Regions from separate parts of the Clostridium cylindrosporum DSM 605 genome, predicted to be linked through region 1. Evidence: a T-box and tRNA genes for the amino acid it is inferred to sense, from the RefSeq annotation. Region 1 holds a T-box; the other holds one or more tRNA genes.

The links. A T-box is a leader RNA that pairs with one kind of tRNA and senses whether it is charged. The one in region 1 lies ahead of pheS (phenylalanine--tRNA ligase subunit alpha), so its partner is inferred to be a tRNA-Phe.
Region 2: it has a tRNA-Phe gene. The T-box ahead of pheS (phenylalanine--tRNA ligase subunit alpha) is inferred to sense a tRNA for this amino acid. The anticodon was not compared.

Annotation. Positions count from the first base shown of each region.
Region 1 is NZ_LFVU01000006.1:101,193-106,450, reverse strand. It holds gene CLCY_RS04075 (TrkH family potassium uptake protein) at 1-939, shown strand, start outside; gene CLCY_RS04070 (potassium channel family protein) at 958-1,617, shown strand; gene CLCY_RS04065 (TrmH family RNA methyltransferase) at 1,628-2,401, shown strand; T-box leader at 2,455-2,677, shown strand; gene pheS (phenylalanine--tRNA ligase subunit alpha) at 2,742-3,764, shown strand; gene pheT (phenylalanine--tRNA ligase subunit beta) at 3,778-5,258, shown strand, end outside.
Region 2 is NZ_LFVU01000027.1:455,857-461,114, reverse strand. It holds gene CLCY_RS10860 (pyridoxal phosphate-dependent aminotransferase) at 1-71, shown strand, start outside; gene CLCY_RS10855 (GNAT family N-acetyltransferase) at 83-943, opposite strand; gene CLCY_RS10850 (MerR family transcriptional regulator) at 1,014-1,508, opposite strand; gene CLCY_RS10845 (MBL fold metallo-hydrolase) at 1,629-3,020, opposite strand; tRNA gene CLCY_RS10840 (tRNA-Glu) at 3,108-3,182, shown strand; tRNA gene CLCY_RS10835 (tRNA-Phe) at 3,188-3,263, shown strand; gene CLCY_RS10830 (M20 metallopeptidase family protein) at 3,508-4,677, opposite strand; gene CLCY_RS10825 (S66 peptidase family protein) at 4,677-5,258, opposite strand, start outside.

The DNA.
Region 1 (5,258 bases):
ACTATAGAAGGTATAGGAGCTATAATACTTACTACACAGTTTTTAAAAGATTATAGTATAGGAACTTCTATTTATTATGGTATATTCCATTCTATATCATCATTTTGTAATGCAGGATTTGATCTGCTTGGCGATTTTAAAGGTTACACAGGGTATGTGACAAATTCTATAGTCAGTTTAACTGTTGCAGCTCTTATAGTACTTGGAGGTATAGGATTCCTTGTAATAGCAGAGGTTATTGGTCATAAAAGAAGGAGAAAATATACATTACATACAAAGGTTGTAATAATAACAACTGCATTTCTTATTATATTAGGTGCAGTACTTATGTTTGCTTTTGAATACAATAATCCTAAAACAATGGGAAATCTATCAATTATAGATAAAATTGTAGCAAGTATATTTGCATCAGTAACTCCGAGAACCGCAGGTGCTAATACAATTTCAACTGGGGATATGACAATTGCAGGACAATTTTTAACTATAATTTTAATGTTTATAGGTGCATCTCCTGGTTCTACAGGAGGGGGAATCAAAACAACTACAATGATGATTCTTTTTATGACTATAATGTGTATTATTAATGGACGTGATGATACTGAAATATTCAGAAAGAGAATAAATAAGTATTCTGTTTATAGAGCCGTGTCTATAACACTTATAAGTTTTATGCTTGTAATAGTTGTTACAATGATTTTATCTATTACAGAAAAGGGGACATTTATTCAGTTCCTATATGAAGCAACATCAGCCTTTGGTACAGTTGGGCTAACTCTTGGACTTACTCCAACACTTACTCCAATAGGAAAAATAGCAATAATAATTACCATGTATGCAGGAAGACTTGGGCCTCTAACCCTTGTATTAGCATTTGCATATAAACAAAAAACAACAAATACAACTATAAAATATCCAGAGGATAAGATTTTAGTTGGTTAAGTTTAAGGAGGATAGATTATGACTTCAAAACAATATGTTATTATAGGACTTGGGAGATTTGGAACAAGTATTGCCAAAACACTTTATTCACTTGGAAATGAAGTTTTAGCAGTAGATGTTGATGAAGAGGTAGTGCAGGAAGTTTCTCAGGATGTTACACATGCAGTACAAGCTGACTCAACTGATGAAAGTGTTCTAAGGGCCCTTGGACTTAGAAACTTTGATGTTGCTGTAATTACTATAGGCTCAGATGTACAGGCGAGTATAATGGCAACACTTCTTGTAAAAGAACTTGGAGTAAAATATGTAATAGCAAAAGCTCATAATGAGGTTCATGCTAAGGTTCTGTATAAAATAGGTGCTGATAGAGTAGTGTTCCCAGAACGTGATATGGGAGTTAGGGTTGCACATAACCTGTGCTCATCTAACATACTAGATTATATAGAGCTTTCTCCGGATTATAGCATAATGGAAGTAACAGCTATTAATAAGTGGGTTGGAAAATCTCTTAAGGATCTAAATATCAGAAGTAGGTTTGGAATAAATGTTATGGCAATAAAAAGAGGAAATGACATTAATATTTCTCCAGAAGCTGATGAATACATTAAAAAGGGAGATATTTTAGTTGTAATTGGAGGAACTGAGTCACTTAAGGATATTGAAGAATACAGCGAATAGGAAGATAAATATGATATCAAAGGACAATAAGTTAGTAAAGAAAGCGCAAAAGCTTAAAAAGAAAAAGTATAGAGAAATAGAAGGACTTTTTTTAGCTGAAGGGATTAGATTTGTTGAAGCAGCTATTGAAAATGGATCTGCGGAGTATGTTTTATATAGTAATATGATATATTCTACAAATGGTTATGAAAGAGTTTTGGAATCAGATGTAGATTCATTTGAGGTACAGGATTCTATTTTAAGGGATATATGCGATACAGAATCTCCTCAGGGAGTAGTTGCTATATGTACTAAAAAGGATCATGTTATTGAAGAAATAATGGGAGATTTATTAGTTATTGTAGATGGTGTTCAAGACCCTGGAAACTTAGGTACAATAATAAGAACATGTGATGCAGCGGGTGTATCTGGAATCATTATTCTTAAGGGAACAGTTGATGTTTATAATCCTAAGGTGTTAAGGTCTACCATGGGGTCCATATTTCATATACCAATAGTTAGTGCTGATAACTTTAGTAATACATCTAATATTCTTTTAAATAATGGTTATAAAATATTAGCCACAAGCCTTCAAGGTAAAAAGTCTTTATATGAATATAACTTTTCAAATAAGACAGCGGTTATACTAGGTAATGAAGCAAATGGTGTAAGTGATGAGAATCTATCACTTGCAACTGACCTTATTATAATACCTATGGAGGGTGAAGCGGAATCCTTAAATGTTGGAGTAGCAAACTCTGTTATAGTATACGAGGCTTTAAGACAAAGGATTTATAAAAAATAGAGATAATTGACATATATCTAATTTGTGATACAATTGTATGGTATGAATTAGAATATACGGCGTTGAAAGAGGCCATTAGGAAGATACCCTGTACAGGAAAGATAAGTCATAGACTGAGAGCTTATCGGCAGAAGGACCTTTTGAAGTTTCCCTCTGGAGTCCCCTATCTGAATTTTTAGTAGGTTAGGGCGGTGAAAATCGTTATAATTGCTTTAAGTGGGTATTATATATACCAATTAGGGTGGTACCACGGAGAATACAGCCTTCGTCCCTTACCGGGATGAGGGCTTTTTTTATTTTTAAAAAAAAGTATACATAATTAAGAAAGGAGACTATCTTTATGAAGGATCAGTTAAATCAAATAAAAAACGATGCAATAGTAGATATTAAAGCCTCTGAGAATAGTCAAAGTATAGAGGAAATACGTGTTAAGTACCTTGGGAAAAAGGGATTACTTACAGGAATATTAAGAGGTATGGGTAAATTATCAGCAGAGGAAAGACCTATTGTTGGTAAAATAGCCAATGAAGTTAGAGAAGAAATAGAGGCAGAACTTGAAGTAGCGTTAAAATCTATTAAGAATAAAGAAAAAAATGAGAGATTACAAAGTGAAATAATAGATATAACAATGCCAGGAAAAAGACGTGAACTTGGAGGAATGCATCCTATAAATAAGGTTCTTGATGAAATAAAGGAAATATTCTTTGGTATGGGGTTTGCAATTACAGATGGACCTGAAGTTGAAAAGGATTATTATAACTTTGAGGCATTAAATATTCCAAAGAACCATCCAGCAAGAGATGAACAGGATACATTTTATATTAATGAAAATGTGGTTTTAAGAACTCAAACTTCTCCTATGCAAATTAGATATATGGAGGAAAATAAACCTGCTATAAGAATGATATCAGCAGGTAAGGTTTATAGATCAGATGCAGTAGATGCAACACATTCACCAATATTCCATCAAATAGAAGGACTTGTTATAGATAAGGATATTACTATGGCAAATCTTAAGGGAACACTAGATACATTTGTACAAAGATTCTTTGGTGAAAACATAAAAACTAAATTTAGACCACATCACTTCCCATTTACAGAGCCATCAGCAGAGGTTGATGTATCATGCTTTATGTGTGATGGTAAGGGATGTAGAGTTTGTAAAGGGGAAGGATGGATAGAAATCCTTGGCTGTGGTATGGTTCATCCTGAGGTATTAAAGGCAGGTAATATAGATCCAGAAAAGTATAGTGGATTTGCCTTTGGAATGGGTCTTGAAAGAATAGTTATGATTAAGTACGGAATTGATGATATAAGATTACTATTTGAGAATGATGTAAGATTCTTAAAGCAATTTAACTAAGGAGGTTTTTACTATGAAAGTTCCATATAAATGGATGTTAGAGTATGTAGATTTAGATGAAAATATAAATGATGTAGCAGATGCATTAACACTGTCAGGTTCTAAGGCAGAAGAGGTTATAGAAACAGGTAAAGAAATTTCTAATGTTATAACAGGTAAAATAGAAAAGATAGATGTACATCCAGATGCTGAAAAGCTAATTGTATGTCAAATAAATGTAGGACTAGATGAAAATATTCAAATAGTAACAGGAGCTAAAAATGTAAGCGAAGGAGATATAGTTCCAGTTGCTATGCATAAGTCAACTCTTCCAGGGGGAGTTAGCATAAAGAAGGGGAAACTTCGTGGAGTTGAATCAAATGGTATGCTTTGTTCTGAAGAGGAGTTAGCTATACCTGTAGATGAGCCAGTTCATGGAATAATGATACTAGATAAGGATACACCAATAGGAGCTGATATAAAGGAAGTTCTTGGTCTAAATGGTGGAATTATAGACTTTGAGATAACATCTAATAGATCAGATTGCTTTGGAGTATATGGTATTGCCAGGGAAGCCGCAGCTACATTTGGGAAGCCTTTAAAAGAGCTTGATCTTAGCTACAAAGAAGATAAGGATACTATAAAGCATTACCTTGATGTTAAAGTATCAGATTCTTTATGTAGAAGATACATGGCTAAGATGGTTAAAAACGTAAAGGTTGGACCATCACCTGCATGGTTAAAGGCAAATCTTGAGGAAGCAGGAGTTAGATCAATTAATAATATAGTAGATATTACAAACTATGTTATGATAGAACTTGGTCAACCTATGCATGCATTTGATTATAACTTTATTAGTGATAGCAAAATTGAAGTTAGAAGAGCTAATGATGCTGAGAAATTTACAACACTTGATGAAGTAGAAAGAACACTAGATTCATCAATGCTTGTTATAGCAGATGGAGAAAAAAGCGTTGCAATAGCAGGTGTTATGGGAGGAATGAACTCAGAGGTTACAGAGGCGACTCAGGTTATAGTACTTGAAAGTGCTAACTTTGATGGAACAAATGTTAGACTTACATCAAAGAAGCTTGCATTAAGAACAGATGCATCAGGTAAATTTGAAAAGGATCTTGATCCAAATCTTTGTGAAATTGCTATTAATAGAGCTTGCCATCTTATAGAATTAATTGGTGCTGGTGAAGTTATTAGTGATGTTATAGATGTATATGGAACTAAAACTGATGATGTAAACCTTGAGGTTACTCCAAAGTGGATAAATGGATTCCTTGGAACAGATATAAGTGTAGAAAGAATGAAGGAAATACTTGTAAGTCTTGGAATGGAAGTAGATGGAGAAGAAGTTCTAAATATAAAGGTACCTTCATTTAGACAAGATATTAGAATAAGAGAAGATGTAGCTGAAGAAATAGTTAGAATATATGGATATGATAAAATACCTTCAGTTAAAATCAAAGGTGAAGCAGTAGAAGCTGCATGGACAATAGAGCAAAA
Region 2 (5,258 bases), on a different contig from region 1:
GTGAAAATTTAAAAAAAGCTATGACTATACTGGAAAATGGATTAAAAGAATATATAAAAATAAAGCTTTAAAGTATAATACTTTAAAGCTTTATTTTTACAGTATTTTTTATTTCTATAAACCCTTGGGACCTATATAAGTTAATAGCTGGATAATTATGATTGTCCACTGTAAGCTCCAGATTTTCTATTCCTTTTTTATACCCCATAAGCATTATATATGTTAAAAAGTTTCTCGCATATCCCTTTTTACGGGCACTAGGTATAATTCCAAAATTAACAAGATAATATACATCATTTAAGTTTATTATTTGACCATATCCTATAGGCTCACCTTTTTCCTCTAATATAAAGCATAAGTCATCTATAAACTTTGGGCTATATTCCTCCATAATGACATCTTTAAGAGTTAATTCTGTTCTTCCCTTTACATTGCTGAATATTTGATTTTGCAGTCCTACACGAATCTCCTCATCCTTTTTGACAGTATATTTTCTGATAGATAACCCCTTATTGTCTATAGTTTTATCCTTAAGTTCTATTGCAAATTCTTTAAGATTGCAAAACATAAACTTTATACTACTTATAGTGTCATACTCATCTTCAGATTCTTTAAGGTACTCAATATTCTTGCAATTAAAGCTAAATGTATATCCACTAAGTTCAAACCTTTCATCTAAAGAATTAATGAATTCTAAAAAACCTATAGCCTCTGACACTGGATACACTGGATAAAAGTAAAATTCTCTTAGATTGCTATCTATTATAAGGACTCCAACCTCCCTATCATCCTTTGTAGCAATATAAACCCCCTTAATTATTGTAAAGTAAGTTATACTTTTTTTATTTTGACTGTAAAAAGGACTTAAACATGCCTTTTTATCAAACATTATATTTTTTACTGATTGAATGTCTTTAAACTTTAATGTACTAAATTCTAACATTTCTACCCCTAGTTTTTTATTATTATATATTTATATTATACTTTACATATCCTTTAAGTTGAAGCACTTATTACTTTTTTCCAAATATCCTTGAAAAAAAACCTTGTTTCTTATTAGATTCATATTTTAACTTCTCTTTAAGTTGAATTATTTCATAAGCTTTTTGCTTATTCTCCATCTTAAGCTTCATATTTTCACTTATAATTAAGTCTCTTTCCTTAGAACTTACATTTTCACTTAATTCGCAAAGGGACTTATTTATTTCTTGAAGTTTTTCCTCAAGTCCCTTTACGAAATCAACTTCAAGTGAACCTGTAGTAGCTGCAATCTCTTCCCTAACCTCTTCATTTTCCATCAATTTTTTTATTTGAGTATTAGAATATCCCTTTTCCTGAAGGTCTTTTATGAAAAAAAGTGTATCCAATTCCTTTTTAGTAAAAACCCTTCTTGAGTTATTATCCCTTGGAATATTAAGATAAAACTCCTTTTCATAATATCTTATAGCTGACGCTTTATACCCTGTTTTATTACAAGCTTCCTTAAAAGAGTAAATATTTTTTTCCATAATATATCACCTCATGATATACTATTCTATACCCTTTAATCATTTCCCTTGATAAAAATTGTCGTTTAATTTAAGTTTAATTCGTGAGTAAAATCACTTTTTCGAATTTTTCAACCTTTTTTACAGCTTATATTCCTCAAAGATACTAGGCTTAACAATATCTGCAGATGTCACTTGTTTAATTTCACGTGAAAGATTATCTATTGCATCAACATCTCCATGTGTTAGAAATATTTTTCCTCTTACGCCATCTTTTATACTTTTAATCCAATGTATTAAACCATCCATATCAGCGTGTCCTGAAAGCCCAGGGAACTCATGAATCTTTGCCTTAACATTAAGACTTTCACCAAATATTTTAACCCTTTTTTCTCCATCTAAAATTCTTCTTCCAAGTGTTCCACTAGCTTGATATCCTACAAAAACAATGCTACTATTTTCATCCTCAATGTTACTCTTTAAGTGATGCTTAATTCTACCAGCATCACACATCCCACTTGAAGATATAATAACCACACCCTTTTTATAAGCTAGTCTTATAGAAGCTTCCTTAGAAGATGTAAAGGTTAAGTTATTAAAATCAAGAGGGAAATTATCTATGTCTAATTTTTTAAGAGTTTCTTCATCAAAACACTCCATATGTTCTCTAAATATCTCTGTTGCAGCTGTGGCTAAAGGACTATCTACATATATATCTACATCCTGAAGTCTACTTCTTTTCTCAATATCTATATAATTATTAAGTATATATAATAGTTCCTGTGTTCTACCAACAGCAAAAGATGGAATTATTACATTTCCTCCTCTTTGTATTGTATCTACAATTATGTTATATAAAGAGTTACTTTCTTCAATTGGTTTGTGTAGTCTATTTCCATAGGTAGATTCTACAATCAAATAGTCTGCTTCATTTATATATTCATGATCCTTTATTATAGGTATGTTAAGATTACCAAGATCCCCAGTAAATACTACCTTCTTGTTTACTTTTCTATCATGTACAAAAAGTTCAACTATGCTAGAACCTAAAAGATGTCCTGCATCCTTAAGATTAATATGTATATTACTATCAATTTTAAAAATATAATTATATGGAATTGTATGAACATTCTCTAGTGCTAATTCAACATCATCAAAATCATAAAGCGGCTCAACTAAGTCTAGCTTCTTTTGTTGCCTTTTTTTATTTTCCCATTCTGTTTCTGAAATCTGAATATGTGCACTATCCCTAAGCATTATCTTAATTAAATCACCTGTAGCTTGAGTACAGTATATTGTCCCTTTAAAGCCTCTTTTATAAAGAAGCGGAATTCTTCCTGAATGATCAATATGTGCATGGGTTAATATTACAAAGTCAAGCTCATTTGGGTTAAAAGGAAATCTTTCTTTATTTTTTTCTTCTTCTTCACCATGAAAGAGACCACAGTCTATAAGAAACTTTCTTCCCATAGCCTCTATATAATAGCATGATCCTGTAACCATTTTAGATGCTCCACAAAACTTTAATTTCATTAAGTTAAACCACCTTTAAAAAATATTTATATTTGTTGTTGACATATTTCGATTTTTTTGGTAAACTAATATTCGTAGCAAGGGCATGGCCCCTTGGTCAAGCGGTTAAGACACCACCCTTTCACGGTGGTAACAGGGGTTCGATTCCCCTAGGGGTCACCATATAAGGCCAAATAGCTCAGTCGGTAGAGCAGGGGACTGAAAATCCCCGTGTCGCTGGTTCGATTCCGGCTTTGGCCACCAAGAAGAGTAATAGTTTACTCTTCTTTTTTCTTTTTTGACCATTTATTATATATATTAGCTTACAAGTAACATAATTCTATTTAAATAAGTAAAAACCCTTCAAAGTTGTTATTTTGTGTAACTTCAATATTTATTATTCAACATTATAGATTAAAAACTCTATGAAGTGTTTACTGAAAAGTAAAATTCTATACTAAATATATTAAATATTAGTATAGAATTTTAAATAAAAACTACCCTTTAATTACATATTAACTTTTAGAAGCTCTACTGCACACATAGCTTGTACAGCTGCACCATAAATTAAACACTCCTCATCAATGTCAAAATAACTTCCATGTGCAGGATGTATAATACCCTTATCTTCACTTCTACACCCTAACCTATAATATAGTGATGGAACCTTTTGAGAGTAATATGCAAAATCCTCAACACCCATGCTAGGCTTATTAAGTTCTACATATTTTACTTCATCACTATTATTTAAGCTAGATGATAAAAAGTAGAATAAATTATCATCATTATCATAGGATGGATAACCTTCTTCTATTAGAACTTCTACAGTAGCTCCATACATTTTAGCGGTAAATTCAGCAACTTCTTTAACTCTTCTTACTGTTTTTTGTCTTAAATCATTTCCAAGAGTTCTAATAATACCTTCAATCTCAACTTTACTTGCAACAGCATTAGGTGCTGTTCCACCTTTAATCTTTCCAACAGTTATAACCGCACTATCTGTTGCAGATGTTTCCCTTGAAACTAATACTTGAAGATTTTCTACTACCTTACACGCTATAACTATAGCATCTATTCCATTTGCAGGACTAGCCCCATGGGATCCTTTACCATTTACTATTATTTTAAATGGGTTAGAAGCTGCTGCTACTACCCCCTTTTTAATTCCAATATTTCCAGTATTCATTGCCTCACATACATGAAGACCTATTACAGCATTAACATCCTCAAGAGCCCCATATTCAATCATATCCTTAGCTCCACCATCTGTTTCTTCAGCAGGCTGAAATATTAATCTAACAGACCCTTTAAGGTCTTCTTGAAGTTCTTTTAAAATAGCAGCTGCACCTAATTGAATAGCTGTGTGAGCATCATGTCCACATGCGTGCATTATTCCATTTTTCTGAGATTTATAATCAACATTCTTAAGATCTACGACCTCTAGAGCATCCATGTCAGCTCTTAAGGCTATAATATTATCATTTCTTGATCCTATCTGTCCAATTATACCTGAGTTTTCAAATGTTTTGTAATTGATGTCTAAACTGTTTAGTTCATCTTTAACAAGTGAACAAGTATATGGTAAATCCCTATCTATTTCAGGATTACTATGAAGACATCTTCTTATTTTCTTCATCTTTTCAAAGTGTTTTCTAGATAAATCTAAATACTCCTTCATTACTTAACTCCCCCTTCAGTCAATATAAGCTTAGAGCCTATAATTTTACAGCTAGCACCTAAAGGAATAGTAATTTTACTTTCATCATGTCCTATGTTAAGCCCCTTATAGCAAGGTATAGAATACTTCTTAAAAAAGCCCTCAAGTACATATTCTAAAGAATAACTTCTCTCCTTATCATAGGAATTACATGATGTAAACTGCCCTAAAATTACCCCTTTTACTTTTTCAAAAGCCCCAGATAAATATAATTGATAAAGCATTCTATCTACCTTATAGGGTTCTTCATTAATTTCTTCCAAAAATAGTACTATGTCCTTATAGTTTACTTGATATTTAGAACCTAGTAAAGACGTTAAGATAGTAAGATTCCCACCAAAGATTTTACCACTTACATCACCTTCTACGACTGCTTCAAGATCATACTTCGGAGTATATTTTATGTCCATAACATTGTGCAAAAAAGAAGATAAGGTTTCTTTATCCATTCTATAAAAGTCTGAATATATCATAGGACCATGGAAGGTTACTAAATTAGAATACTTATTTATTGCACTATGAATTGCAGTTATATCACTATA